3 regions of the Bradyrhizobium sp. USDA 4486 genome follow, and region 3 is predicted to be linked to each of the others. Evidence: riboswitches for the same ligand, from Rfam matches in the RefSeq annotation. Region 3 holds a riboswitch; each other region holds the start of a gene.
What was found. Region 3 has a riboswitch for cobalamin ahead of metE (5-methyltetrahydropteroyltriglutamate--homocysteine S-methyltransferase). Riboswitches for the same ligand answer to the same signal wherever they lie in the genome.

Region 1 (9,598 bases), 1.3 Mb from region 3:
GAGGAACTGGCCTTCGCGTTTGAAGCTGGCCAGCGCGCGGTCGCGCGCGCGGCGGCCACCGAGCCCGATCTCCTGATCTTCGGCGAGATGGGCATCGGCAACACCACGACGTCGGCGGCGATCGCCGCCAGCCTGCTCGGCACCAGCGCCGAGGAGATCGCCGGCAGTGGCACCGGTGTCGACGCCGCCGGCCGCGCGCAGAAGGCGCGGGTGATCGATGCTGCGATCGCACGGCATGGCGTTGCAGGCGCGGCGCCCGAAAAAATCCTGTGCGCCGTCGGCGGCCTCGAGATCGCCGCGATCTGCGGCGCAATCATCGCGGCTGCGCAGCGCCGCATTCCCGTGCTGATCGACGGTTTCATCGTCTCGGTGGCAGCGCTGGCCGCGACGCGCCTCAATCCCTCCTGCCAGCCGTTCCTGTTGCCCTCGCACCAATCTGCCGAGCAGGGGCATCGGCTGGTGCTGCGTGCATTGAACGTGCAGCCGCTGATCAGCCTCGACCTCCGGCTGGGCGAGGGATCGGGCGCCGCCATCGCGCTGCCGCTGGTGCGATCGGCCTGCGCTCTGCACAACGGCATGGCGACGTTCGCGCAGGCCAATGTGCCTGACAGGCCTAAAGCGCGATGAGATCATCGCGCTCTAGGTTGTTGTTTGAGCATGATCTTTTCGAAAAACCGCTGCGCACTTTTCCGGATCATGCGTTAGCTGATCCGCTGATTGACGGAGACGACGCGCCAGCCAGCCGCGAGCCGGTCGATCCGGGTCAGCGACAGCGGATCGACGACAAAGCGCAAGGCCGCTTGCGGCGTGAGGTCCAGCGCGAGGCAGAGCGCGGCGCGGATGGTTCCGGAATGGACGACCAAGTTTGCACAACCGGCGCTGATCCGCGAGAGACCCTGCCTGACACGTGCGACCTGATCCTCAAAGCTTTCGCCGCCCGGCGGCCTTCCGCGCGCTGGATCGCTCCAGAACTGTGCATAGGCATCGCCGCCTGTCGCGGCGAGTTCGTCATGCCGATGGCCGGTCCAGCCGCCAAAATTCTGCTCATTGAAATCGCTCACCAGCAGCGGCTCCAGCCCCAGCGCCCGTGCCGTCTCGGCCGTGCGCCGCGACGGGCTGGCATAGCTCGCAGCATCCCGCGGCAGGCGCTGCCGTAGCGCGTCGAGTTGCGCGCGATCGCCGAGATCAGCCGGCGCGTCGGCGGCATGGATCACGGCTTTGATGCCGTCGACGGGCGCATGCCGTATCAACCAGAGGAAGGTCTCGCCTTCCATGCTTGTCTCCAGGGAAGTTGGTGGCTGTGGCAATAACGCCGCAGCTTGCACATTGACTCTGTCTTGGTCGTAATCCTAGATGCCTTTGACGGTTTCCCCGAGAGGGGATGAAAAGGGAATGCGGTGCGGGGACATTGTCCCCAATGCCGTAGCTGCCCCCGCAACTGTAAGCGGTGAATCCTTCGTCAGAAGCCACTGGGTCCTCGGTCCCGGGAAGGCGACGAAGCGGTCACGACCCGCGAGCCAGGAGACCTGCCGTCAGCCGTGGTCATACGCGAAGATGTCGGTCGGGGAGTACAGACATTCGGCTTCATCGGGCGGCTGACAAGCCCAGGGTGAGACCTCGTTCGCTGTGACGTGCCACTGACGTCATACCGAGGTCCAAACCGTGCCTTCCATCCATATTGTACGACCGCGTCGTTTCCTGCTCGCCTCCGCCGTGCTCGCGGCGCTAGCGGTCGCAGATAATGTGCCCGCCGCGCTGGCGCAGCAGGCCCGCGAACAGCTGCCGCCCGTCGAAGTGTCGCCCGCCCAGTCCCGCAAGCAGGCGAGGCCGGCTGGCCGCGAACCCCAGAGCGCGCGGCGCACGGCAACGCGCAGGCCGGCGGCCGTTGCCCCTCAGCCGGTGGGGCCGGCTGCGACGGCGCAGACGCCGCTCAACTCCAACGCGGTCGCGGAAAGCGCCTCGCGTCTCGGCTTGACCGTGCGTGAGACGCCCGCGACCGTCGAGGTGATCTCGGCCGAGACCATGCGCGAGCAGGGCTATCGCACCGTGTCCGAAGTGGCGCAGGGCGCGGTCGGCGTCACCTCTGGCGACAATCCAGCCGAGCCCGCGGCCTTCTCCATGCGCGGCTTCACCAACAGCCAGATCAACACGCTCTACAACGGCATCAAGATCGGTCCGCAGAATATGACCTCGCGGATCATGGATACGGCCAATCTGGAGGCGGTGGAATTCCTGAAAGGCCCGGGCTCGCTGATCTCGGGCGAGGGCGCCGCCGGCGGCGCCATCAACTTCGTCACCAAGCAGCCGCACACCGGACCGATCCGCAATGAGGCGGACTTCTCCTGGGATTCGCTGAACTCGTTTGGCGCCCATTACGGCTCGGGCGGCAGCACCAATGTCCAGGGCCTCGACTACCGCTTCGACATCAGCCGCTCCTCGCTCAACGGCTTTGCCGACGACACCAACACCAAAACGCTCGACGTCTCGGGTCAGCTCAACTACCGCATCTCCGACAGCCTGAAGGTCTGGAGCGCGATCGAGTATCGCGAAGACCGCGGTAGGGCCTATTGGGGCGCGCCGCTGGTGCCGATCGCTTTCAGCGGCTCGCATGCGACGAGCGGCATCGTTTCGGGCAATTACGTCTCCAACTACAACGGAACCAATCTCGGCGCTGTCACCATCGACGATCGCACCTTCAACACCAACTATAACGTCCTCGACAATCGCAACGTCGCGCAGGAAGTGTGGCTACGCGGAGGCTTCGAGCTGAAGCTCGCGCCCGACCTGACACTGAAGAGTCAGGCCTACGGCTATGGCGCCGAGCGCACCTGGTTCAACAATGAGGTTGAGGCATTCAATTCCGTTTCGAATCTCGTCAATCGCGAGCGCTTTTACGTCGCGCACAGCCAGCGCCTTGTCGGCAACGTCACCGATCTGATCTGGGACACGAACATCGCCGGGTTCGACAACCGTCTGGTCACGACGCTGTCGTCAAGTTATCTGGATTTCGTCAGACCCGGTGCTGCGAACTTTCCCGGCGACTCCGTCTCGCTTGTCGATCCCGCCCGCGGCTATTACGGCCTGCTGACGATCCAGCAGCAGACCGCCCGCATCGACAACGAGGCGCTGTCATTCGAGGACCGCTTGAGGCTGACGCGCAGCTTTGCGCTGGTCGGGGGCCTTCGTGTCGAACATATCGGGCTCGACCGCAACTCCACCGACGTCAACGGCCTGGTGAAGGCGGGCTTCCCGTTTGCGACAGACTGGGCACCAGCGACCGGACGCATCGGCTACACCTGGGAGACCGTGCCCGGCTTGACCTTCTTCAGCCAGTACGCAACCGGCGCCGACGTTTCCGCCAACAACATCTTCCTGCTTGGGCCGACCCAGCCGCTCGACCTGACCACCGCACGCACCTACGAGACCGGCGTCAAGCATCTGTTCTGGGACAACAGGGCGGAGTGGTCGTTCTCCGCCTATGACATCCTGCGCAAGAACGTCTATGCCGCGGCCGGCGGCATGGCGCTCAACATCGCGGGGCGGCAGGAATCAAAGGGCGTCGAGCTCGCCGCCTCGGTGCGCCCGATCGAGCCGCTTCGCCTCTGGGGCAACATCGCCTATGTCGATGCACGCTATGCCGACTACAATTTCGTCGGCGGCTCGTTCTCCGGCAACACGCCGCCGAACGTGCCGAGCATCGTCGCCAATGCCGGCGCGTCGTACCGGTTCTTCACGCCATGGCCGGTGGAGCTCGGCATCACCGGCCGTCATGTCGGAGATCGCTACAACACCGATGCCAATGTGGTAACGATGAAGGCGTACACCGTTGCCGACGCCTATGCCTTCGTCGATATCCCGAAGACGGTGTTCAACGGGGTCGATCAGGCCCGACTCACCTTTCGCATGCGGAACATCGCCGACAAGCGCTACGCGATCTGGGGCGATCCGTTCTATCCCGACCAGATCCTCCTGGGCGCGCCGCGCACCTACGAGCTCTCCCGCCGCGTTCAAATGGTAGGGCGCTAGTCACATGATGAGCGCGATCGTCCTCTCGCATCGCTGGCTCGGGATCGCTTTCTGCCTGCTGTTCGCGATGTGGTTCGCAAGCGGGATCGTGATGCATTTCGTTCCGTTTCCGTCACTGACGGAAGCGGAGCGCTTTGCCGGACTGACGCCGATCGATCCTGCGGAGGTGAGGATCACCGTCGCCGAAGCCGTGACGGCAAGCGGGGCGGCGGATGCGACGCGCGCGCGGCTGGTCCAACGGGTCGATGGGCCGGTCTACATCGTGTCAGGGCGATCGCACCTCGGCGCGGTCCACGCGTTCGATGGACGGGACGCGAGTGTAACGTCTGCCGACATTGCGCTGGCTATTGCGCGGGCGAACGCCGAGCGGCGAGGGCTCGATCCCGCGCCGGCCGCAATCGTCGCGCGCGCGGACTATGACCAATGGAGCGTTCCGAACGGCTTTGACCGCCATCGGCCCTTGTTTCGCATCACCCTCGGCGACGCCGCAGGGAATGAGATCTATGTCTCGTCACGCACCGGCGAGGTCGTTCTCGATACGACCCGCAGCGAGCGTGGGTGGAATTGGCTCGGCAGCGTCTTGCACTGGATTTACCCGACCGTGCTGCGGCGCGATTGGGCGCTGTGGGACCGCGTGGTCTGGACGCTGTCACTGCTGGCCTCGATCGCGGCCTTGCTCGGTGCGGTGCTCGGGATCGTGCGGATCAGGATGCGGGGACGGGCGATCTCAACGCCGTACCGTGGCTGGCACGCCCTGCATCATCTCATCGGGCTCGCAGCAACGCTGTTCGTGCTGACTTGGATTTTCAGCGGCTGGCTGTCCATGGATCACGGCCGGCTGTTCTCGCGCGGGCAGTTGACGGGCGCCGAAGCCCGTGTGGTGGACGCCGCGCCGGACTGGACGGCCTCTTCGCGCGACGAGGTGGCGGCAGCGTCACCGGTCCACGAGGTCGAATGGTTCGCGTTCGACGGCAAACTCTACCGTCGCGATCGGCTTGGTCTCGAATCGCAGACATTGGTCGGGGCGGGGGATGTGCGTCGCGATGGACAAGCGGGAGCCTTGAGTGTGCGCGACATTCAGGAATTGACGAGGCGCCTTGCCGCCAACTGCGGCATGTCGTCCGTGCTCACGGAGTCTGACGACTATCCGGCGCAGTCCACCGTTCCCGGAGCGCCCGTCTACCGCACCCGATGCGGCGACGTCTGGTTCGATGTCGACGGCGCCGACGGCAACGTGCTGCAAAGGCTGGATGCCTCGCGGCGGGCCTACCGCTGGTTCTACGGCGCGCTCCACACGCTCGATTTTCCGGTCCTCATGGCGCATCCGCGCCTGCGCGAAATCCTGATTGTCGGACTTTGTGCGCTCGGGCTCGTATTCTCCGTGACCGGCATCGTCATCGGCTGGCGGCGTCTGCGGTCAACCGTTGCGGCTTGAACGACGGACCGGCCTCGTGTGTCCCTCATATCGGCTCGATGCCGATCGTCTCGATGATGCCGGCCCATTTGTTGGCGGGTCCATCACCAGCGGCTCGGCGCCCTGCGCGGCGGATCACCTGGTCTTGATCGTGAATTCGTTGCCGCGTCCTGGGTCGAACGGAAGCGACAGCGAGAGGTAGCCATTTTCGGGATCGCGGACGTAGTCGATATAGCCCGAGGCCTCCTCGAACGCGTTCTCGCCGACGATGAGCGCGCCGGGCTTCAGATGCGGCTCCAGCAGCTTGAGAATGGGAAGATAGAGCGTGAAGGCGCCATCGAGCATCACCATGTCGATCTCGCCTCCGAGATCGGCCTGGAGGGTTTCCCGCGCGTCGCCAAGCCGAAACGAGACCAAGTCCGCCAGCCCCGCGGCCGCGACGTTCGCTCGTGCGCGTTCGATCTTGCCGGGTTCGAGATCGGTCCCGATCAGGCGACCGCCGCCCATGTCGCGCAAGCCCGCGGCCATGTAGATCGACGAAATTCCCATCGAGGAGCCGAACTCGACGATGCGGTTGGCCTTGCTGGCGCGGACGCACATGTAGAGGAAGCGTCCGAACCGCGGCGAGACGCTCAGAAAATTGTTCGCAAATCTGTGGTAGACCTCATTGAGATCGCGGCTCTCGGCCGCGATCGCCTGGCTGATCATCTCTTCGCGACTCGTGCCCTCGTTCATGTAGGCCTGCATCAGCGGCCCGTCGGCGATCTCCGCTTCCTGATGAAGACGACGGAGGACGTCGGCGACGAGGCCGCTGCTGATCGAATCCATGTATCCAGCTCCCTTGCAATGCGCCCGCCGGCGCGTTGGAGCCTGGATACGAAATTACATCTCAGATCGCATTCCGCGAACGGGACAATCGATTGCGATTTTCGGTCAGTGTGCGCTGATGCGGCGTTCGGCGAGGTATCGCGCCGGCGGCTTGCCCAGCGCCTTGCGGAACATGGTGACGAAGGCGCTCGCGCCCTCATAGCCGAGATCCAGCGCCACGGCCTGTACCGAGGCGCCCTGGTCGAGGCGCTGGAGCGCGACGAGAATGTGGAGCTGCTGGCGCCACCGGCCAAAGCTCATGCCGGTCTCGCGTTGCAAGATCCGGGTGAGGGTGCGCGGGGCCACGGCGATGCGTCGGCCCCAATCCTCGATCGTCGCTCGGTCGGAGGGATCTTCCATCATCGCGCTCGCGATCCGGCGCAGCCTGGCATCCGCAGGCATCGGCAGCCGCAGCTCCTCGACCGCAGCGGCGGCGAGCTGGTCGAGCAGCACCGTGGCGATTCGGCCGTCGGGCCCGTCAACGTCGTACATGACAGGCATGTGGGTGGCATGCACCAGCAGGCTCGCCAGCAAAGGTGAGATCGAGAGCGCGCAGCAATGCCGCGGAAGCATTGGCATTGCGTCCGGTTCGATGAACAGGCAGTACATCTCGACATCGCCCGCGATGCTCACGCCGTGCGGCACGTTGCCGGGAATCCACACAGCGCAACGCGGCGGCACGATCCAGACGCCGTGCTCGGCCTCGAGCCGGACAATGCCCCGCAAGGCGAGAACGAGTTCGTCCTTGCGATGCGCGTGCATCGCGAGCCCCATTCTCTTGGTGACCATGCGGCTACCGAAGGCGGTGAGGGTGCGCGGCACGATCTCAGGATCGAAGTACCCGAGATCATCGGGGATCAATTGGTCGTCGGCGAGCCGGAAGAAGGGCATGGCGGGCGGTGATTGTCCGGATGCAATGGACTGCGTCAACATATCGGCCCGCGATCGAGACATTCAACACAGTCGGTCCCAATCTCGATCAGTTCTAACCAGCCCGCCTCGGTAGCGTTTTGCGCTCCTTGCGGCCGGACGAGCTCGCGCCGCCGGAGCGGGCTCTACAAACGTTCTGGCTATGGCGGCCAATGCCAACATCCCCGCGATCATGGCCGCCGAGAAGATCAGCGATGCGTTGCTGCGGCATCATTGATCCCTTTTCCCTGGCCGCCTTTCGGTGTAGCTCTGCGCCGGCTTGAAACGGAGGCGCCAAGCCCGCCAATGCGCGAAATCATGGAGGCAACGAGGATGTATCCGAAAGTTCAAATGTTCATCGCCGGCGAGTGGACCGACGGCACGTCCGGCAAGTCGGAGGACATCCTCAATCCCGCCACGGGCCAGCCGATCGGGAAGACCCCGCACGCCTCGAAAGCGGACCTCGACCGCGCGCTCGAGGCCGCCAAGGCCGGCTTCGAGCTCTGGCGCAAGACCTCGCCGTTCGACCGCTACAAGCTGATGCGGAAAGCGGCCGACATCATCCGCTCCCGTGCCGCCGAGATCGCCCCTGTCATGACCATGGAGCAGGGCAAGCCGGTGGTGGAAGCGCAGGGCGAGACCATGCTGGCCGGCGACCTCATCGACTGGTTCTCCGAGGAAGCCCGCCGCGCCTATGGCCGCATCGTGCCGCCGCGGATGGGCAACGTCTCCCAGCTCGTGACCAAGGAGCCGGTCGGCCCGGTCGCGGCCTTCACGCCCTGGAATTTCCCGATCAACCAGGCCGTGCGCAAGATCTCGGCAGCGCTCGCTGCGGGCTGCTCGATCATCGTCAAGGGTCCGGAAGAGACGCCTGCGAGCTGCATGGAGCTGGTGCGCGTCTATGCCGATGCCGGCATTCCGCCCGGCGTCGTCCAGCTGGTGTTCGGCGTGCCGGCGGAAGTATCGGAATATCTCATCCCGCACCCGATCATCCGCAAGATCAGCTTCACCGGTTCGACCGCGGTCGGCAAGCATCTGGCTGCGCTGGCCGGTCTGCACATGAAGCGCGTGACCATGGAGCTCGGCGGCCATGCGCCGGCGATCGTGTTCGCGGATGCCGATCTCGACAATGCCGCGAAGATCCTTTCGGCCAACAAGTTCCGCAATGCCGGCCAGGTCTGCGTCTCGCCGACGCGCTTCCTGGTGCATGAAAGCGTGTACCAGCCGTTCGTCGACAAGTTCGTCGCGGCCGCCAAGAGCCTCAAGGTCGGCAACGGCCTCGACAAGGACACCCGCATGGGTCCGCTCGCCAATCCACGCCGCGTCGATGCCATGGAAGGTTTCGTCTCCGATGCCGTCCAGCGCGGCGCCAAGGTGCAGGCCGGCGGCAAGCGCATCGGCAATGAAGGCTTCTTCTTCGAGCCGACGGTGCTGACCGATGTGCCGCGCGATGCCCGCATCATGAATGAGGAGCCGTTTGGGCCTCTGGCGCCGATCACCTCGTTCCGCAGCTATGACGAGGTGGTGGCCGAGGCGAATCGTCTGCCCTACGGACTTGCGGCCTATGCCTACACGACCTCGACCAAGACGATGCAGGCGATCGGCGCCGATGTCGAGAGCGGCATGGTCTCGATCAACCATCACGGCCTCGCGCTGCCCGAAGTGCCGTTCGGCGGCATCAAGGATTCCGGCTACGGCTCCGAAGGCGGTCTCGAGGCGATCGAAGGTTACCTCAACACGAAGTTCGTGACGCAGGCGAGCGCGTAAAGTCAGACGCGGTGTCATTCCGGGGCGCGCGGAGCGCGAGCCCGGAATCCATCGCACAGCACGCTACGCGTACAAATGGATTCCGGGCTCGCACCAAGTGGCGCGCCCCGGAATAAGGGCGGAGAGTATCTGCGTTGCCTGACGGGCGAGACATGGACAACAGCCGCCATCGCAAAACTTTCTCGAGCAGCCGACGCGGCAAGGCCTGGTGTTGGGCTATGCGCGGCTGCAGGTCGAAGATGCCACTCCGCTGCTTGCGAGAATCGCGGCTTGCATCGGCTCCGGTCCCCGCAAGGCACCATCCGGACCGGCAATTTCCTCCCTTACTGTTCGTACAATAAAGCGAGGCTGAGCCGACTGTGGTGCATGGCTCATGGGCAGGCGGTGATCCCGGTTGATCGCCTGCAAATTAGACAGTCGACTGTGCGCGCTTCGATTGCAGTGCAGCGGCACCGCGATTCACGCGGCAAATTTCGTGGTGCGCCGCACTCGTCTGGCGCGCCTTAGCCCGCGCTTGTGTGCTCTTTGCGCGGGCACCGCTGCCCCAAAACGTGCAGCCGATGTTGCAGCGCGCGATGCCGCGTATCTTCTGGTCTAGCGGATTGCGACAACTCT
Region 2 (9,598 bases), 1.3 Mb from region 3:
ACGCCCTGCGCGACGATGCCGTGATCGCCGGCAAAAACGGTGACCGGCACGCGAGCCGCGCGCGGCTGCTCAGTCGCTTGCAGGCCGGCAAGCTCGATCGCGAGCTGCTCGAGCCGGCCGAGCGCGCCGGTCGGTTTCGTTAGCTGCGCCTGCCGCGCAATCGCCGCCTCGCGATGGACCGTCGAGATGTCGGGGCACTTTTGGTAGACCCATTCGGGGAGCATGCTGCCTCGCTAACGCCCGCGCTTGAGAATGTAGCTGTCCATGATCCAGCCATGCCGTTCGCGCGCTTCCTGCCGCGCGGCGACGATGCGCGGTCCAACCTCGACCAGTGCGCCGGATAGGATGAGCTGATCGGGCATGCCGAGATAGGCGCCCCAATAGATGTGAAGCCCCGCCGGATCGAGCGACTGGAATGCGGTGCCGCCATCGAGCATCGCTACCACGGTATCGACGCCCTGCGGCCAGCCGCCTTCGCGCAGGCGGCGTCCCGTCGTCACAAGGAAAGGCTCGCCGATGTCGTTGAGCGGCAATGCATGCGCCGCGCACAACGCCTGGATCGAGGTGATGCCCGGCACGACCTCGATCTCGGGCAAGGGATTGAGTCGACGCGCAATGCGCAGCGAGGAATCATAGAGCGAGGGATCGCCCCAGATCAGCAGCGCAACCTTGCCCTTGCCGCCAAGATGATCTGCGATCGCCTGCGACCACGTTGCGGCGACGGCATCGTGCCAATCGTCCACGCCCTTGCGGTAGTCGGCTTCACCCGCATCGCGAACGGGAAGATCGAACTCGGCGATGCGGGTCTTGTCGCTCGTGAGCACATCCGCGCAGATCGTGCGCCTGAGATCGGCGAGATCGGATTTCGCGCTCCCCTTGCGCGGGATCAGGACGAGATCGGCCGCGTTGATGGCAGTGATCCCAGCGCGCGTGAGCTGAGCGGGATCGCCGCAACCGATGCCTATCAGAGAGAGCGTGAGCATCGCGAGCGCGAGGGGCGGCGTTAGCGGCCGCCCCTTGTCTCCTAGGCCGCGTTGTGCAGGCGCGGGGTGACGAGGCCGGGCGCGGTGACGCCGCGCAGCGACTTCGCCAGCGCCAGCACCGCGAGATCGGCGAGCGGCTCGATCACGATGACAAGCGCATAGGAGGCCGCAAACGTCGCGATGTTGGCGAGGTTGCTCATGGCAAAGCCGGAACCATAGAGCGCCCAGAATGCCACCCAGGCGATCACGCCGGCCTGGTAGGTCGTCGAGAGCGCCAGCGCCTGGCGATACCTGAGATCGACATAGGCAGTGTTGCGCGAGATGATCCGCGCGGCGATCGCCTGGATTCCGAACAGCGGCACCAGCAGCGTGGTGACGTTCATGCCGTATTGCGGCAGGTCGGCGGGCTCGAAGAACACGCCCTGGAGCAAGAGGCCGAACGCGAGGCCGAAGGCCGCGGGCGCAGCGCCAAACAACAGGAACAGCGTCGAGCCGAGAATGAAGTGCACCTCGGAGACGCCGACCGGGAAGTGCGGCAGGATCTCGAAGAAGGTGAAGACGAGGCCGGTGGTGGCGAGCGTGCGCACCGCGAACGATGTGATGCCCTGCTCGCGTACGGTCTCGGCCGCGAGCTTCAAGGCAACGCCGCCTGCGGCGATGCCGGTTGCGTAACTCAATACGAGCTTGGCGCCCGTCACGATGCCGGGTTCGATATGCATGGCTCAGTTCCTTCCTGCCGTCACACCCGACGGCCTTGGCCTCAAAACATGCACGGCCGGTCTCCTGGCTCGCGGTTCACTGGGGTTCTCCGGCCTTCCCGGACCTTACGGCCCAGTGGCTGATCGGAGCCCCTCACCGCTTACAGTCGCGGGGGCGGCTGGGGTTTTGGGCGCCGCAACTGGGTCCGCCCATCCCCATTCCCGATTATGCTCCGGCGCTTTGCGCCGCATGGAGCACCATGCCTCTCCTGTGTGCCCCTTTCGCCAGCCGGGCGTCAAGGGTGGAAGGCAGCCCGGGCCATCATGACGGATAATCCCCCGCCAGCGCGCCAAACAGGATGACGGCCGCCGTCGAGGCCGCCCCGCCCCGCGCAAGCTGCTCGGCAAGCTCCGCAATCGTGGTGCGAACCAGCCGTTCGTCGGCACGGCCAAGCGATTCGGCGAACAGCGCCGGGGTGGTTGGAGCGAGCCCGTGCGCGATCAATTTTGCGGCAAGATCCGGAAAGGTGCGCCGGCCCATATAGACCACGGTCGTCGCTTCGGGGTCGGCCAGCGCCGCCCAGTTGAGGTTTTGGGGCAGCTCGCCGGTGACGTCGGCCCCGGTGACGAACTGCACCCGGCGCGAGGTATGGCGTCGGGTCAGGGGAATGCCGGCTTGGGCGGCGGCGACGCAGGCCGAGGTGACGCCGGGAACGATCTCGTAGCCGATGCCAGCTTCGCGCAGCGTCTCCAGCTCCTCCTCGAGCCGGCCGAAAATGCCGGCATCGCCGGACTTCAGCCGCACCACGCGCGCGCCGGTTGCGGCGTAGTCAACCAGGAGGCGGTTGACGTGGTGCTGCCTGGTTGAAGGCCGCCCTGCCCGCTTTCCCACCGCGACGAGATTGGCGCCGGGCCGCGCCAGGTCGAGGATCGCGCCGGAGGCAAGGTCGTCATAGAGCACGACGTCGGCCTCGCGCAGCCGCGCGGCGCCCTTCACGGTGAGGAGCTCGGGATCGCCGGGGCCGGCAGAGACGAAAGAGACAAAACCGCTCACCGGTCCTCCGCGATCAGATGAAAGAACGTCCCGGTCGCCTGTCCCCGCCGCGAGCCGGTCTCGGTGATCACCGCGCCGGTCGCATCATGCACGACGGCCAAAGGCGTGTCAGGCTGCGCAAGGATGGTCGAATAGTGGAATTCGTGGCCGCGCAGGCGCGCGCCCGCCCGATGTCCCGGCATCGGCGCTGCCAGCGCGGCGAGACGATAGCCGAGATGCATGCGGCGCTTGGCAAAGCTCGTCTCGAGGCCAAGCAGGCCCGTCATCTCGTGGCGCACACCGTCGGCATCTGTCAAAGCAGTCCCGAGCACCATGTAGCCTCCGCATTCGCCGTGCACCGGTCGCGTCTCGGCGAAGGCGCGCAAGCCGCTACGAAAGCTTGCATTGGCCGCGATCTTGCCGGCATGAAGCTCGGGATAGCCGCCGGGCAGCCAGCACACGTCGGCACTGTCATTAGGTCCTTCATCGGCGAGTGGTGAGAACGTCGAGATCTCCGCGCCAGCCGCGCGCCAGGCCTCCAGCATGTGGGGATAGACGAAGGAGAACGCCGCATCGCGCGCCAGCGCAATGCGCTGCCCGGGCGGCGTCACGTTGAGGCCGTTCGACGCAGCTTGCGGCGACCAGACGGCGGCCGCGCGCAGCACCGCATCGAGATCGACATGCTCGGCGACGAAGCGCGCGGCTTCGTCAATCAGCTTGCCGATCTCAGCCTGCTCCTCGGCTTGCACGAGGCCAAGATGCCGCTTCGGCAGGCTGATCTCGGCATGGCGCGGCAGCGCGCCGAAAACGGCGATGCCGGCGTCGTTGAGCGCACGGCGCACGAGGTCTTCATGGCGCGAGCTGGCAACACGATTGAGCACGACGCCCGCAAGGCTCACGCCGGCGCGATAGTCGCGCAGGCCGGCCGCGATCGCCGCCGCGGTCTGCGCCTGCCCGGAAGGGTCGATCACCAGCACCACCGGCCAGCCCAGCATCTCCGCGATATCGGCGGTAGCACCGGTACCCGAGACGCCGCGCGCGGCGACGCCGTCGAACAGACCCATCGAGCCCTCGGCGAGCACCACATCCGCATCCGCGCCGCGGCTGACGAGATGCGCGATGTCCGCGCGATCCATCGCCCAGCTATCGACATTGACGGAGGCGCGTCCCGTCGCGGCGGCATGAAAGGCGGGATCGATATAGTCAGGCCCACTCTTGAAGCACTGCACGTTCAAGCCGCGCTGGCGCCAGGCGCGCGCGAGCGCCAGCGTCAACGTGGTCTTGCCGACGCCGGAGGCCGGCGCGGAGATGACGAGGCCAGCAGCCATCACGATGCCTCCGGAAAGCGCGGCTCGGCGCCGACGGGTCGATAGCGGCGATCGTAATCGACGGCGTAAAGGCGGCTCTCGTCAAAATCCGCCGCGCCAAGCGTCTTGCCGACGAGGATCAGTGCTGTGCGCTCCATCTCGGCACCCACGGCAGCATCGAGCGTCGCAAGCGTCGCGCGGACGATGCGCTGGTCCGGCCAGCTCGCACGCCAGACGATCGCGACCGGGCAGTCTGCGCCGTAATACGGCGTCAGCTCGGCGACGACCTTGTCGAGCAGATGGATCGACAGGTGGATAGCAAGCACCGCGCCGGTGGCGGCGAAGGCAGCGAGCTTCTCGTCCTTAGGCATCGTACTGGCCCGGCCCGGCGTGCGCGTCAGCACCACCGTTTGGGCAAGGCCGGGCAGCGTCAGCTCGGCTTCCAGGGCGGCAGCCGCCGCCGAGAACGACGGAACGCCCGGCGTGACGGTGAAGGGAATGCCGAGCGCGCGCAGACGGCGGAGCTGCTCGCCCATCGCCGACCAGATCGAGACATCGCCGGAATGCAGCCGGGAGACGTCCTGGCCTGCCGCATGCGCGGCGGCGATCTCGAAGATGATCTCGTCGAGCGACATCGGCGCGGTATTGACGATCCGCGCCCCCGGCGGGCAATGCGCCAGCACGCCCTCCGGCACCAGCGAGCCGGCATAGAGGCAAACCGGACAGGCCGCGATCAGGTCGCGGCCGCGCAGCGTCAGCAGATCGGGCGCGCCCGGCCCGGCGCCGATGAAATGCACCGTCATGCGCCGTCTCCTTCCGCGATCGCAGCGGTCGCGGTGCGATCCTGCGAGACAACCCGTGTTGCAATCAACCGCGCGCGTGGACCGGCGACCGCGAGCGCCGCGGCCTCGGCCACAGATCCGGTGCCGAACTTCTGCGCGACAAGCGTCGATTGCGTGGGCGTGTCGATGCCGGCCAGTGTCGCGGCCGGAACGGCCCTGATCGACACACCGCATTCACGTGCGAGTTGCTTCAGCGCGTCGCTGTCGGCCTTGTCGCTGACGGTCGCCAACGCCACAAGCCCTTCCGCACCGCCGGCAGCCAGCAGCGCTTCGCGCAGCGAAGCCAGCGTCACATCGCGTTTGAAGCCAAGTCCCGCGACCTTCATCGGACCACACTCCACTGCACCACAGGGCGCGCTGCCTCCCAGGAGCGATAGCGGCCGAGCGGGGCGGCATGCGCGATCTCGACCCGCATCAGCTCGCCACCATTGCGCCGATGCAGCTCGCCGAGCAGCGCTTCCGTCTCCAGCGTGACTGAATGTGCGACGAGCCGCGCACCCGGCGAGAGACGGGACCAGACGGCATCGAACATCGCGAGATCGAGACCGCCGCCGATGAAGACGGCATCCGGTACGTCTTGGCCAGCAAGAGCTTCAGGCGCCTTTCCCGTGACAACGGTGATCCGATGCGCGAGTCCGAACGCCACTGCATTGCTGCGAATATTCGCCGCACGCTCCTCGCGCATTTCGACAGCGGTCGCCGTCCCCCCGCACAGCGCCCACTCCACAGAGATCGAGCCCGAGCCGGAACCGATGTCCCATAGCTGCTCGCCCGGGCGCGGCGCCAGCGCCGAGAGCGCAAGTGCGCGCACCGGCCGCTTGGTGATCTGGCCATCATGGACGAAGAGATCGTCCGAAACGCCGGAGCTGCGGGGAACACCATGCCCACCTCTCGCCTCGACGGCGACTGCGACAAGATTTGCAGCGAGGTCGCCCGCAAAGCTGTCGGCACGATATCCCGCAATGCTTTCGCGCGGTCCACCGAGCGCAGCCAGAATCCAGAACACCGAGGCGCCCCAACCGCGCTCGCTGAGCCACTTAGCGAGATCACCGGCCGCTTTCCCGTCGCGCACGAGGCAAAGGATCCGCGCACCATTCGCCAGATGCGGCACGAGACGCTCGAACGGCGCTGCGTGGAGGCCGAGGCATGCGACGGCTTCGAGCCGCCAGCCCAGCCGCGCTGCGGCAAGCGAGAAGGTCGACGGTGCAGAATGCGCGATCCACTCGGTAGCATCGAGCTTCTCGGCAAGGCTCGCGCCGGCGCCGTGCCAGAACGGATCGCCCGAGGCGAGCACCACCGTCGGCCGGCCGCGGCGCTTCAGCACGATCTCCGCATCGAACGGCACCGGCCAGGGGCGGCCGCGGTGACCAACGTCTGCAAGCGCGAGATGACGCTCGCCGCCAAAAACGGTTTCCGCCTTGGCGAGCGCCTTTCGGCTTGCCTCAGACAGCCCGGCAAGGCCATCTTCGCCGATACCGATGATGGTCAGCCAAGGATCAGTCATGATACGCGCCCTCATTCTGGGCGGAACGGCCGATGCGAGCGTGCTTGCGGCGGAGATCGCGCGCGCGCAGATCGAGGCCGTCTATTCCTATGGCGGCCGCACCCGCGCGCCCGCCGATCAGCCGCTGCCGACCCGCATCGGCGGCTTTGGTGGCGTGGGCGGGCTTGCAGACTATATCCGCAGCGAAGGCATCACGCATGTGATCGACGCGACGCATCCCTTCGCGGCCGAGATGAGCCGCAATGTGGTGGCGGCGTGCGCGGAAACCGGCACGCCGCTGATAGCGCTCGAACGCGCGCCCTGGACGAGAGCGCCCGGCGACAACTGGATCGAAATTCACGATATCAACGCCGCCGTCGCCGCGCTGCCCGACGCGCCGGCAAACGTATTCCTCGCCATCGGCCGCCAGCACATCGCCCCGTTCGCGAGCAAGCCGCAGCATGCCTACACGCTGCGCTTCGTCGATCCGCCCGAAGCGCCCCTGCCCTTTGCCGCGGATGTCATTGTGTCGCGCGGCCCCTTCACGCTCGAGGGCGAGTTGGAGATGCTGCAGGCGCGCGGCATCGCCTGGATCGTCGCCCGCAATTCCGGCGGCGACGGCGCGCGCGCCAAGATCGACGCCGCGCGCAGGCTCGGCCTGCCCGTGATCATGATCTCCCGGCCACATCTGCCCGAAAGGCCCTGCGTAGAGAGCGTGGCCGAGGTGATGCAGTGGCTCGGTCATTCTAACCGCCTCGGTGCGTAGACCCAGCGGCCGACACGGCGCGTCTGCGAATTGCAGACGATCACCAGCGTGCGCATGTCGGCCATTTCTGGGCGGGCCTCGCTCAACGTCACGATCTCGATCTTCTCGTCAGCAGCACTGATCGCGCGCGCAAAGATCACGAGGCGCTCGCCGCAGCCGGCCGCTTTCAGCACCGCCAGCGCGCGGCCAAATCCCTCTGGCCGGCTCACTGAGCGCGGATTGTACATCGCGATCGAAAAGTCGGCTTCGGCGGCGAGCCGCAAGCGTTTCTCGATCACCGCCCACGGCTTGAGATTGTCGGAGAGATTGAGCGCGCAGAAATCATGGCCGAGCGGCGCGCCGGCGCGCGCGGCCGCCGCCAGCATCGCGGTGATGCCGGGCAGCACGCGGATCGGCAGCGCTTGATAGTGCGGCGCCTGTTCCAGCGCCTCGAATACGGCCGAAGCCATCGCGAACACGCCGGGGTCGCCGGAGGAGACGACGACGACCTGCCCGCCTTCCCCCGCAAGCCGCAAAGCCTCACTCGCACGCTGCAGCTCTTCGCGATTGTCCGACGGATGCAGCGTGAGACCCGGCCGCGGCGGCACGCGCGAGACGTAAGGCGCATAGCCCAAGATATCGGTCGCGGCGGCAAGCGCAGCGGCGACCTCGGGCGTCACCAGCGCATCGCTGCCCGGCCCGAGGCCTGCGATGGTCAGTGTGCCCGTCATTCGGCGGCGTCCAGATGCCGGCCCTTGCCGTGCACCAGCACGATCGCGAAGTAAGGACAATCGGTGGCATCGATCTCGGCGAGCCGCACCACGCGCTCGCCGGGCATGGTGCCGCGCTCGACCAGCCACGCGTCGTCGAGCCGACCGGCGGATGCGAGCGCGCGGCGCACCTTCACGAGATTGCGCCCGGTCTTCATGATGACCAGCGCATCGGAATCGCGCATGCGCCGTTCGAGCTCGTCCTCGGCCAGCGTGCCCATCAGCACCGTCGTCACGTCGTCGCCGAGCGCGATCGGCTGCGCGACGCCGTTCCAGCAGCCGACCATGCCGGGAATGCCGGCGATCACCTCGATCTCGACGCGGCCTTGCAGGCGCATGTGCAGATGCATGAAGGAGCCGTAGAAATAGGGATCGCCCTCGCAGAGCACGACGACATCGACCGCGCGCGCAAGCCGCGCAAGGCGCTCGGTCCATTCGTCGTAGAAGCCGGCGAGCAGCTGAACGTACTCAGCGCTGTCGAACGCGATCTCCGTGGTGACCGGGTATTCCATGGGATATTCGGTAACGTCGGCCGCCAGCATGCCCTCGACGATGCGCCGCGCCTGGCCGGGCCTGCCTTTCTTGCGGAAATAGGCGACGTGCTTTGCGCCGCGCACCGTGCGATCGGCGCGCACGCTCATCAGATCGGGATCGCCGGGGCCGAGACCGCAGCAGATGATGCGCCCCATCGCTATTCGCTCCGGCTCGCCAGCGCGTTCACGGCGGCAACCGTGATCGCGGAACCGCCGAGCCGGCCCTCGACCGTCAATGCCGGCGCTGGCGGGGCGGCCATCAGCGCCGCCTTGGATTCGGCCGCGCCAACAAAGCCGACCGGACAGCCGATGATCGCTGCCGGGCGCGGACAGCTTTGGTCCTCCAGCATGTTGAGCAGGTGAAACAGCGCAGTCGGCGCATTGCCGATCGCGACGATCGCGCCTTCGAGATGCGGGCGCCACAGTTCGAGGGCCGCAGCCGAGCGCGTGTTGCGCATGGACTGCGCCAGCGCGGGAACCGCCTCGTCGCCGAGCGTGCAGATCACGGCATTGGCCGCAGGCAATCTCGCGCGCGTAATTCCTTCCGAGACCATGCGCGCGTCGCACAGGATCGGCGCGCCCTTCTGCAGGGCCGCGCGTGCGGCGGTCGCCATGCCGGGCGTGAAACGAATATGCGCCTCGAGACCGACCATGCCGGCGGCATGGATCATCCGCACCACGACCTGCTCTTCATCGGGCGTGAACCGCGCAAGATCGGATTCGGCCCGGATGGTCGCAAAGGACTGCCGGTAGATCGCCGCGCCGTCCGTCTCGTAGATGTGCGGCATCAGTGCCCTCCGACCAGGATGGAGGGATCGCTGACGATGTCGGCACAGCTCAGGCCGCGCAGGACGGGCTCGTCGCGGGTTGACCCGTTCCGGACGAGATCGAAGCCGGCGCTGGTCGCAACCAGCGTCACCGGGGACGCTCCGGAGCGGGCGCAGCCCTTGGCGCAGCCGGAGACGTGGAGCTTCGTGTCGAGCGCGATGCGCGGCGCCAGCGCCGCCGCCAGCGCACGCGTGTCGGCGTGCGCTTCGCGGCAGCGCGGCGCGCCGCTGCAGGCGATCACGCGCAGGGCCGGATCGTGAGGCTCCGTGATGAGGCCGGCCGCGCTCGGCATCGCGCGCTTGCCTTCGCTCAGAACCATCCGCCACGGCGTCATGCGCAGCGCATGACCGCAGCCGGAAAACTGATGCAGCGTCGT
Region 3 (9,598 bases):
TGTCCTTCTGCTTCGGCAAGTAGTCCACTTCAAGAGGTTCAACGATAGTGCAGCGGCCCTGCCGCAGAAGATCGCCGAGGCGGCCTTGCGTGGTCGTCACAAAGTTGAAGTTGCTCGGCTCATGCAGAAAGCCAAGATTTGCGTCCCTTTCACTCTCCTTCACTTCAGTGGCGATCAACGAGAGTGCTAGGGCGTGCCAGCCCAATTCGATCGGCTTTGCATAGGTCGACGCAAGTTGAAACGTGCCGTCGAGCGCGATCCTCCAGGTGATAAAGTACGGTTCGTCTAATGTATCGTCAGGGTGTCTGGTCCACAAAACGAAAACATAGTCGTTTTCGTCAAGTTCAGCGACGCCCCACATTCGAGGGACGAACTGTGCCACCTTCGAGACGTTGGAGATAATTTGTTCTATTGTCTCACCGTCTTGCGCTCGCCACGTTGACTTGAATCTTTCGATATGGGGGCTCTCGATGGCGCGAACACTGTTGCTCGTCGCAGCCAGCCCGGCCAGGCAGATCAGGAGGCGACCGAGACAAAACCATAACGCGCGTCTTCTAGACACTGTTCTCATAACTGCCGGCCTATGTGGTGTCATCCACACGTCATTCCAAAGTGGGCAACCTTCAAACTGTTATGCACGAGCACAAGAAGTTAGCGGCGACGCGACGGGGAGACCGATGGTGTCCCGTGCGAGCAGGCGCTCCCCTCTATGTCACGCGCCGCTAACTTCGCTGCCGGCGACAGCAGTCAAGTTGCTGTGCTGGACATGCCCAGCAGGAGGAGACTGGGCATCCCGAAGACTTGCATTCTTCGTGCCAGGTAATACACGGCAATTCGCACCGCTTTTGTGTCCTCTTTGTCGACTTTCCGACTGGTCAATGTCTCGATGTTTCCGTTCAGCGCTATCCAGCCCAGCTTATGCATCCTGGTCCCGCACCGGATCGTTCGATGGCGCGGCGGAACACCTCGGTACCAAGCTCCTGATGAGAATTGTTTGCCGCTATTGAACCGTTTGGTTCGGCATCGTTGCAAGAATGTTGCTTTCGATCTCTGCCACGCGTTTGGCCATTTGCGGCCATCGGCCATGGTGCGTTTGCCGCTCCTATCGCGACATGCGGCGCTTCGAGAATAGCCTCAGTTAGGAGCGCTTTGCACTCGATGGCGACGAGGCGAAACCGATCTTCACTGCCGAACATTTGGAGTCTTGCTGAACCGCACATCAACGTGCTGGCCGGTATGTTGCTGGCTTCGGCTGGCTTGGGCCTGTTCAACACGGATCCTGTTGACCGAGAAGGTGGCTGGATAGTGGACTTGCTCAAAGAACCGCTGAGAAGCCCGAGATGCGTTCTGCTCGAGGCAGCAGTCCCGACGGGCAAGCCGCATTTGTCCCTTCACCGATCTGGCGCGCGGCCCGCAGGCAGCTGCGATCGTCATTTCGATATTGCTGACTTGAAAGCGCTTCTACATCGGCTCAACGCATCAGGATGCGCGGTCATTCGCGTAGCGGATGTCGCAGCACCAGCTTGAGACATGATCTGAGAGGTTGACGGAAGACCTGTCTTCTCGATAATCCAAGTCGTCGAGGTTCTCCGGTCGCACTTGATCCGGAGCTAAGAGGGAAGCCGGTGAAGATGCCGGCGCTGCCCCCGCAACTGTGAGTGGCGAGCCGCTGTCCAACGATGTCACTGAAGCCTGCGCGGCTTCGGGAAGGCCGGACAGCAGCGATGACCCGCGAGCCAGGAGACCTGCCCCGACATTATGTTCGTCCACGGGCGGGGTATCCCGGTGGTGCGCCAAGCAGCCGTCGCACTGCGCGACTTCCCCTGCCTGCGTCCGCCATGGCCTTCTGCCCCCAACACGGGGTTAACGCTATGTCTCTTCTCTCCCTTCCCGTTGCCACGCTCGGAACGCCACGCATCGGTCCAAGGCGCGAGCTCAAACTCGCTCTAGAAAGCTACTGGGCCGGAAAAAGCAGCGAACAGCAGTTGCTCGAGGACGCAGCTGGCCTGCGTGCCGCGAACTGGGCTCGTCAGAAATCTATCGGCGTCACGGTCATTCCATCGAACGATTTCTCGCTGTATGACCAGGTGCTCGACACAAGTGTCATGGTTGGCGCCATCCCGGAGATCTACGCCTCAAAAGCCGAATCCGTTTCGCTGAAGACGTACTTCGCTATGGCCCGCGGATCACAATGCGACGATCAGGATGCGAGTTGCGGTCACGGACCGCGCGCATTTGGCGCACCCGCGCAGGAGATGACCAAGTGGTTCGATACTAACTACCACTACATGGTCCCCGAGTTTCGCAGAGGACAGACTTTCAGGCTATGCTCTCGCAAGCCGATCGAGGAGTATGAAGAGGCCAAGGCCCTTGGCTTTCAGACCCGTCCTGTCCTGATCGGGCCGGTCACATTCCTAAAGCTCGGCAAGAGTCCCGATCCTGCATTCCAGCTACTCTCACTACTAGATGAACTGATACCGGTCTATATCGAGGTTCTGCAGGAATTGGCGAAACGTGGGGCAAAGTGGGTTCAGTTCGACGAGCCCTGCCTGGTTCTTGATCTGGATGAGGGGGCGCGAAAATCTTTGCGGCATGCCTATGACCGGCTCGCCAAGGAGGGCCCGGCCATCAAGATCATGGTTGCCAGCTATTTCGGCGACCTCGGCGACAATCTGGATACCGCCTTGAGCCTGCCGGTTGCAGGACTGCATCTCGATCTGGTTCGAGCGCCACAGTTGTTGGATCAGATCATAGCTGGCGGCCGACGTGATCTCGTCATGTCGCTCGGTGTCGTCGACGGCCGGAATGTATGGCGGTCGAATTTGTCCTCGCTGCGCCAGCGGCTCGAACCCGCGATTGCGAAGCTCGGCAAAGATCGTGTACAGATCGCGCCATCCTGCTCGCTGCTTCATGTGCCGGTCGATGTTGGACTCGAGACCGGGCTCGCTTCCGACGTCAAGAGCTGGCTTGCTTTTGCGGTCCAGAAGATGCGAGAGCTTACTATCCTGGCGCGGGCACTCGCAGGCGACCAGAATGTCGCGCAAGCTCTTGCCGAGTCGGAATGTGCCGCGACTGACCGGCGGACTTCGCCGAAAATCCGTGATGCTAATGTCGCTGTCCGGATGAAAGCGATCGATCAGACCATGCGTCGGCGCGCGAGCCCATTTGCCCGTCGTGCCGAGATCCAAAGCAATCGTTTTGGACTGCCGGCTTTTCCTACCACGACGATCGGATCGTTCCCACAGACCATAGAGGTTCGGAATGCGCGTGCGGCCCATGCGCGGGGCGCGATGAGTGACGAGCAATACGACAGGTTCCTCAAGGAGGAGACTGCGCGCGCCGTACGTTGGCAGGAGGACATCGGTCTCGACGTCCTCGTGCACGGCGAGTTCGAGCGCAATGACATGGTCCAGTACTTCGGCGAGCAACTTGCCGGCTTCGCATTTACCAAGAACGGATGGGTGCAGTCCTACGGCTCGCGCTGTGTCAGGCCACCGATCCTGTTTGGCGATGTAGTGCGGTCGAAGCCTATCACCGTGGACTGGTGGCGCTACGCGCAATCATTAACAAAGAAGCCGATGAAGGCGATGTTGACCGGACCGGTGACGATCTTGAACTGGTCCTTTGTTCGCGATGATATTCCCAGAAGCGAGGCCTGCCGCCAGATTGCGCTCGCGATCCGAGACGAAGTCCGCGATCTCGAGAATGCTGGTGCGACCATGATCCAGATCGACGAAGCTGCACTTCGAGAAGGATTGCCGTTGCGTCGATCGGAGTGGACGGCTTATCTCGATTGGGCCGTGGATTGCTTCCGCATCTGCTCATCGGGCGTCGCTGATAAAACGCAAATCCATACACATATGTGTTACTCGGAGTTCAACGACATCATCGGTGCAATCGCTGCTATGGACGCGGATGTAATCTCGATCGAGACGTCGCGCTCAAAAATGGAACTACTCGACGCGTTTAGGAACTACGAATACCCAAATCAGATCGGGCCGGGCGTGTACGACATCCACTCTCCACGCGTTCCTGAAACGGGCGAAATGAAAGAGCTGCTGGCGTTGGCTCGGACCCGGCTGCAGGATTCGCAACTCTGGGTCAATCCGGACTGCGGCCTGAAGACGCGCAAATGGGAGGAGGTTCGGCCGGCGCTAACGAACATGGTCGCTGCCGCCCGCGAGCTGCGCGCTGCATTCGATCCGCCGGGCCGGTGATCAGGGATTGGGTCTGTTCTCGGCAAAGTTGATCCTCTTGCGGTCATTTTGCGCTCTCCATGATCGATGGACCATTGGGAACACAAAAAAACCGGCACCGCTTAGCGGGCCGGGTGAAACTCTGGGAGGAGCAAAGCTGAATGCCTAGGAAAGATCGACTGCCATGTCGCACATGAGTCGACCGATGGTTTCGGCGCAGCAGCGATGCTCCTGCCTCAGCAAACAGCCCTTCGCGGTGGCGAGCCGATCCTCGGCGATGCGAGCTAGGTAGTCCTTCGCTGAGATGGCTTTCCGACAAGCCCTTGTTGGATGCGCTCGATCGCGATGGCGCCGAGCCCAATAATGGGCCCGTCAGTGTAGCCCTGGAAGTTGCACTTAGCCTGTTTTGATGCCTGGCCCCCCGGCAAGACTTTCGAGTGGCAGGGCAAAGTGAGCGACGCCGACGCATATGTATCCAGCATCAACCAAGGATTCCGTGATCCTTTCGAATTGGAGGTAGCCCTCGACACTGTCGAGCGGAATGAATTCATCGTCTTTGCGTTGATGCTTCTTGAATGCAGGAATATGCGGGAGCCGAATCCCGAAATCCGACCCGGATGCAATTCGAGGCATTTGGTGAGGATTTCGCGGCAGGAAGCGACTGTCTCGTGGGGCTACGCCATACAGCCAAAGGGACTCAAGCCATGCTTGATAATCTAACTCGCAAACTGACGCTGAGAAATGCGAGGACGTCGGGTATCTGGTGGAACGTGGCAGCCCCGTGCAGGCGGCTACTCGTCGTGGCCTCATCGACGTCAACTGCCTTGTTGTTGGTGCTGACGTAGCCGGCCTGACAGTGCCCCCAGTTGGCGCGCAGCAGGTCGAACCGGCTGCCGTCGGATGATTGAGAGCGTACCGGGTTGGGGTCAACGAGTGGGATTGCTTCGCGCGCATCCGCGCGATCGCAATCGTCCGGCCTTATCGGACATAAAAGGCGTCAGTTTCGCGCGATATCACCGCGCAACTGCCCGATCTGCGACGGTCACATTCTGGAACATGCCAAAACCAGAGCTCAGGAAGGCTCGGCCGCGCCGTTTGCGCCTGTGGTAGAGCAGCGATCATATTGCGCAGAAGCCATTTTGCCGGTACGACCAGCCTACGTGCCGGCGAGCACCCCCATTTTCATTTCGACAGGAAGAACATGAGGTCCACTTCCTGCTGTGAAACGGCAGCGATCAATACAGCCCGTCCATCTCGGCGCCGTATCACGGGGGGGCGGCCTTGGGGCACGCAAACGCGACCGAGCTCCGTTCGGCCTCAGCTTCTTGCTCCAATTGCAGAATATGCGCTCTTAGCGCATCGGAAGTTGCTGCCGCCGTCTCGCTGAACAGCGGATCTCCATGATCGGTCAGACCGGAAGCGATTTCGGTCCAATCCTGAGCCGAGAGAGCCTTCAGAGCTGCCGGAAAGAAATCTCGTTCTTCCCACTTCATGTGGTGCCGCTCGCGTACTATAAAGTCGCGTATGATATCGCCGACGTCCTGCCGAAAAAGTTCACGATCCGCGAGGATGGCGTCAATAGCCCGCGCGAAGTGGTGCAAACGGTCGACGACTTCCTGGTGTTCAAGCGCGAGATCGCCGACGATTGCAGCTGCATCCGGATCGCGAGCCTTGAGCTTGGAAAAAATCAAGTCTTCCTGTGGATGATGGTACACCTCGGGATAAACCTCGAAATAGCTGATAATCGCGCGAATGACCTCATAATCAGGACGGATCCCTTTCTTAAAAATCTCCACTTCGCGTTCAAGAGCGACCAGAAGCAGATCAATGTTGCGATGCTCTCGAAGCAAAAGATCGATAATCATTGCGGTGCTCCTGGAGGCACAATATAGGCTGGAAGCGTTTCTGCGGCTCAGAAGATCTCCTAAGCCGAATTTGGCGTCCTTCGCTGCGCCGCGTTCGTCCGCGCCGTTCGACGCGAAAAAGTAGCGCGCTCCGATTTGAGCTGGCGTATAGCAACTTAGCCGAAGTGTTGAAGTTGCCCACGCAAGACGCTGGTCCGATGGCGGCAGCTCTTGGTAAAACTGGCGTGCATCGGGGACCCTACCTTGCGAACGTCGATGTGACGCAGATTGTCTGTTCCTGACGAACTGGGAAATCTGGTTGTTTTCCCTAGGTAGAAGCCCCTAAGTATTTATACGTAAGTCCGATGAGGAGGGCGTCTTGAATGGGGCCGGCGCGGTCCCTTGGTTGCTCAAACACGGATCGATGTACGGCGGCCGACCTCATCGACGGGCTTGATGATCATGCGCCTCCAACCCACGCCATCGTTGATTTCGAAGACCGCAGTGACTGTAGCCCAGCCGAGCGTTCACGGAAGCCCGCACTGGGAGCTCCGTTGGAGGACCGACCAATATATTGCCGAGTTATGCCAGTCTTCGGGCGGTCAGACCTGCTGTTCATCGGAGCACAAATTTGGGCACCGCATTGATCTGCTTCATGTGCCGTCGTGATTCCAAGAAACCAGCAGCTTGTGTTGCATCAATAGCCACCACCGAAAACATGATCGGCTCCGCGCTGTGCACCTGCCAACCTCCGTTCGTCGGCTGGACTGCGCAGCTTGAATGCATCAATACGCCATTCGCACCATGTGCGTCCCTGCTAGAGTCCCGCGGTAATGGCGATCCGCATCAACTCGGACATGCTGCGGACATTGGCCTTGGCCATGAGGTTTGCACGGTAAACCTCGACTGTCCGAGGACTAATGCCCAGATCATGCGCGATCACCTTGTTGATCTTGCCGGCTAATAGTCCCTGCAGGACGTCACGTTCGCGCGAGGAGAGGTCCGCGAGGCGGGCTTCCGCCCGCAGTTTCGCTGCGTCATCGGCGGCCTTCGTTGGCCGCGCTTTCAACGCACTATTGATCGCGCGCAACAGTACCTCCTCTTCGAACGGCTTTTCGATGAAGTCGACCGCGCCCGATTTCATCGCGTCGACCGCGAGCGATACGTCGGCATGACCAGTTATCAAGATGACCGGGCAGTCGACGCGATTGGCCTTCACTTTTCTGACCAATTCGAGACCGCTCATACCCGGCATACGGATGTCTGACACGATGCAATCGACTGGACCGCTCGCGACGTCATTAAAAAACGCGGTCGCCGTCTCATAGGTTGCTACGTAGAAACCGTTTACATCAAGAAGAAACGCGAGCGAGTCCCGCATTGCGGCGTCATCGTCGATCACAAGAATTCGCCGCCCAATCATGTCTCTTCGCTAAGCTCCGCGAATGCCGTCTTAAGGATCGTGCTGCTACTCGCGGTCGTTTCCACGACGATATGGCTGCCATGTGACTCGATGATCGTCCGGCAGATTGATAGCCTCACACGCACGCCATGGCTTCTGGTCGTGACGAAGAGCTGGAACAGTCGGTCGGCGATATCAGCGCTTGATGCCGGGCCCCTATTAGCAACGGTATACGTGTCGACGTCGGCAACTTCGCGGCGCGGGCAGGAAGTCATGGCCTCGATTTCGACGTATCAGGTTTAGCGCGACCTGCTGAATCTGGATCTTGTCTACAATGATGTCGCGGTCGCTGCGGGTCATCACGCGTACGCCTTACGCCTTAGGGCCGACTAGGGCCAGGGCCACAGCTTCTTCAAGGAGCGTGAGCGGCTTCTCCACAGTGTGCTCGCCCCTGGAAACGAAGTCCCGCGGGCGCTTGATGATATCTTTGGCGCGTAGAGCGTGTTGGCGCGGCGCGTTCGAGTGCATCGCCATTGCAGTTGGCGTCCGGTGCGGTGCGCGCGAGCGGAGCCTTTGTGTCCCGCATGCAGTTTGTAATTGCGGAGAGCGGCCGGTTGATCTCACTGCCAATAGACGATGCCATCTCACCTATGGCGGTCGCTCGCGACACGTGCACGAGTTCAGATTGTAGCTCTTCCAACCGCCGTCCCTGCGCCCGCCTCGGTGAGGTTTCGGATGAAACCGGTGAAGAACCGTTCGGCGCGCACTTTGGCCTCACCGACGAGATCGAGCCGTCGCTTCGTTCGCCGACCACGATGCGGCCGATGCCAATGATGTGCCGCTCGCCGTTGGTCAGACAACGTTTGATGTAGCGCCCGTGCTCGACGCGGTAGAGCTGCGGCCTCAACCTCGATACATTCATTCCGACCACGTGAGAGCAACCAATAAACGCACTGCTAAGGCGCTGAACGAGCGAATGATCCTCTTCTCAATCACGATCATGGTGCCCGCGAATGCCACGGTATCGATCATGGCTGCGGGATTAGGCCTTTCAAAGGCCACGCCGATCATGAGGCTGCAGAGCAGGGGCCTGGGCCCCCAGCCGCGACGAAAGCGGCAAAACGAGGACTGGAAGGTAGATGTTCATGAACGCGAGGTCCTGAACATATGGATATAGCGCCAGGCAGAGCATGAGAGCTAGCGCGGCGGCGGCCGCGGCAGCGCCATAGGCTTACCAGACATGGTCGGACATCTTTTCTGGGAGACGCTATCATTCGATCGACTTTTCATTGTTTCCCACGAGAGGCCACCGGAGCAGAACGCGCTTCAACTCACACCGATGTATTGCGCGGGATGGCCGCAGCTACCTGGGCCATATGCGCCAGTGCGTCGGCTGCACGGCTATGTGTTCTCCGGTCGTGGCATTGATCCAGCCGCTGAAGGCCCGCCGGCAAGGAAAGACCACCCGGTGAATGGTATTACCCTCGATCACGGCAATCTCCAGATCCCGATTCAAGGGCGGCGCCGTTTCGAGCCGCTCCCACGTCAGGTCGCCAGTAGATCTTGCACGGTGTTCATCGCTGCTGGCTGACAAATTCAGGCAACCTTCTGAACACTTCGCACGAGATGGCTTGGCCGCCGCGAGCAGGCTCAGCGCAATATTGCCGAAGCGGCGCGGTCTCGATTGCGCCAGTCGCGGCCGGGCTTTTGTCGGCCGTGGCGCCGTTTAACCTATCGTGCCGGGACATGATCGGCTCGTCAGCCGAGATATTAGGATTGGCGCTGCGAAGCAACTCCCGGGCTTCGGTCAAATCAATGTGGATCGGCTCAAGACGTCGGCGGCTCGCATTAACCGCTGTTCTGCGGAAGTTTAACTGGACTTCCGCCCCCGCAGCCTGACCTGCGTCGAGACGAATGTCTCTGTGGTCTGTCATGTCGAACATCCCTCGTTCGTGGGAAATCTCCTTGTCCCACGTCGGCAGCGTGGGTCGCTCCGTTGTGATGACGTCAGCCGCGCCGCTTGTGAGCGGGGCGGCATCCCCGAGAACCGGAAGCCGCCGGAACCCCGCTTGACACCATTCGGACAAGCCTAGCTTCGCTCGGCGCTGATCATCGCGGTCGCCCGCGGGCCGATGAAGTGGACGCCTAGCACGCGG

Region 1: it holds a riboswitch for cobalamin, as region 3 does, so the genes downstream of both, ACVWY3_RS16800 (TonB-dependent receptor plug domain-containing protein) here and metE (5-methyltetrahydropteroyltriglutamate--homocysteine S-methyltransferase) in region 3, are expected to answer to the same signal.
Region 2: it holds a riboswitch for cobalamin, as region 3 does, so the genes downstream of both, ACVWY3_RS16820 (energy-coupling factor ABC transporter permease) here and metE (5-methyltetrahydropteroyltriglutamate--homocysteine S-methyltransferase) in region 3, are expected to answer to the same signal.

Annotation. Positions count from the first base shown of each region.
Region 1 is NZ_JBSRZV010000001.1:3,398,963-3,408,560, reverse strand. Features, by position in the region: gene cobT (nicotinate-nucleotide--dimethylbenzimidazole phosphoribosyltransferase) at 1-627, shown strand, start outside; gene ACVWY3_RS16805 (histidine phosphatase family protein) at 702-1,274, opposite strand; cobalamin riboswitch at 1,347-1,548, shown strand; partial or broken gene ACVWY3_RS16800 (TonB-dependent receptor plug domain-containing protein) at 1,663-4,018, shown strand; gene ACVWY3_RS16795 (PepSY domain-containing protein) at 4,031-5,461, shown strand; gene ACVWY3_RS16790 (O-methyltransferase) at 5,576-6,268, opposite strand; gene ACVWY3_RS16785 (AraC family transcriptional regulator) at 6,374-7,240, opposite strand; gene ACVWY3_RS16780 (NAD-dependent succinate-semialdehyde dehydrogenase) at 7,535-8,983, shown strand.
Region 2 is NZ_JBSRZV010000001.1:3,408,769-3,418,366, forward strand. Features, by position in the region: gene cobT (nicotinate-nucleotide--dimethylbenzimidazole phosphoribosyltransferase) at 1-224, opposite strand, end outside; gene cobF (precorrin-6A synthase (deacetylating)) at 234-983, opposite strand; gene ACVWY3_RS16820 (energy-coupling factor ABC transporter permease) at 1,025-1,702, opposite strand; cobalamin riboswitch at 1,740-1,959, opposite strand; gene cobA (uroporphyrinogen-III C-methyltransferase) at 2,004-2,735, opposite strand; gene ACVWY3_RS16830 (cobyrinate a,c-diamide synthase) at 2,732-4,042, opposite strand; gene cobM (precorrin-4 C(11)-methyltransferase) at 4,042-4,824, opposite strand; gene ACVWY3_RS16840 (cobalamin biosynthesis protein) at 4,821-5,189, opposite strand; gene cbiE (precorrin-6y C5,15-methyltransferase (decarboxylating) subunit CbiE) at 5,186-6,367, opposite strand; gene ACVWY3_RS16850 (cobalt-precorrin-6A reductase) at 6,366-7,112, shown strand; gene cobJ (precorrin-3B C(17)-methyltransferase) at 7,088-7,822, opposite strand; gene ACVWY3_RS16860 (precorrin-2 C(20)-methyltransferase) at 7,819-8,550, opposite strand; gene ACVWY3_RS16865 (precorrin-8X methylmutase) at 8,553-9,182, opposite strand; gene cobG (precorrin-3B synthase) at 9,182-9,598, opposite strand, start outside.
Region 3 is NZ_JBSRZV010000001.1:4,690,526-4,700,123, reverse strand. Features, by position in the region: gene ACVWY3_RS22665 (nodulate formation efficiency C protein) at 1-382, opposite strand, end outside; cobalamin riboswitch at 1,566-1,767, shown strand; gene metE (5-methyltetrahydropteroyltriglutamate--homocysteine S-methyltransferase) at 1,872-4,217, shown strand; gene ACVWY3_RS22655 (hemerythrin domain-containing protein) at 5,462-6,061, opposite strand; gene fixJ (response regulator FixJ) at 6,858-7,463, opposite strand; gene ACVWY3_RS22645 (ATP-binding protein) at 7,460-7,717, opposite strand; gene ACVWY3_RS22640 (hypothetical protein) at 8,361-8,513, opposite strand; gene ACVWY3_RS22635 (hypothetical protein) at 9,017-9,385, opposite strand.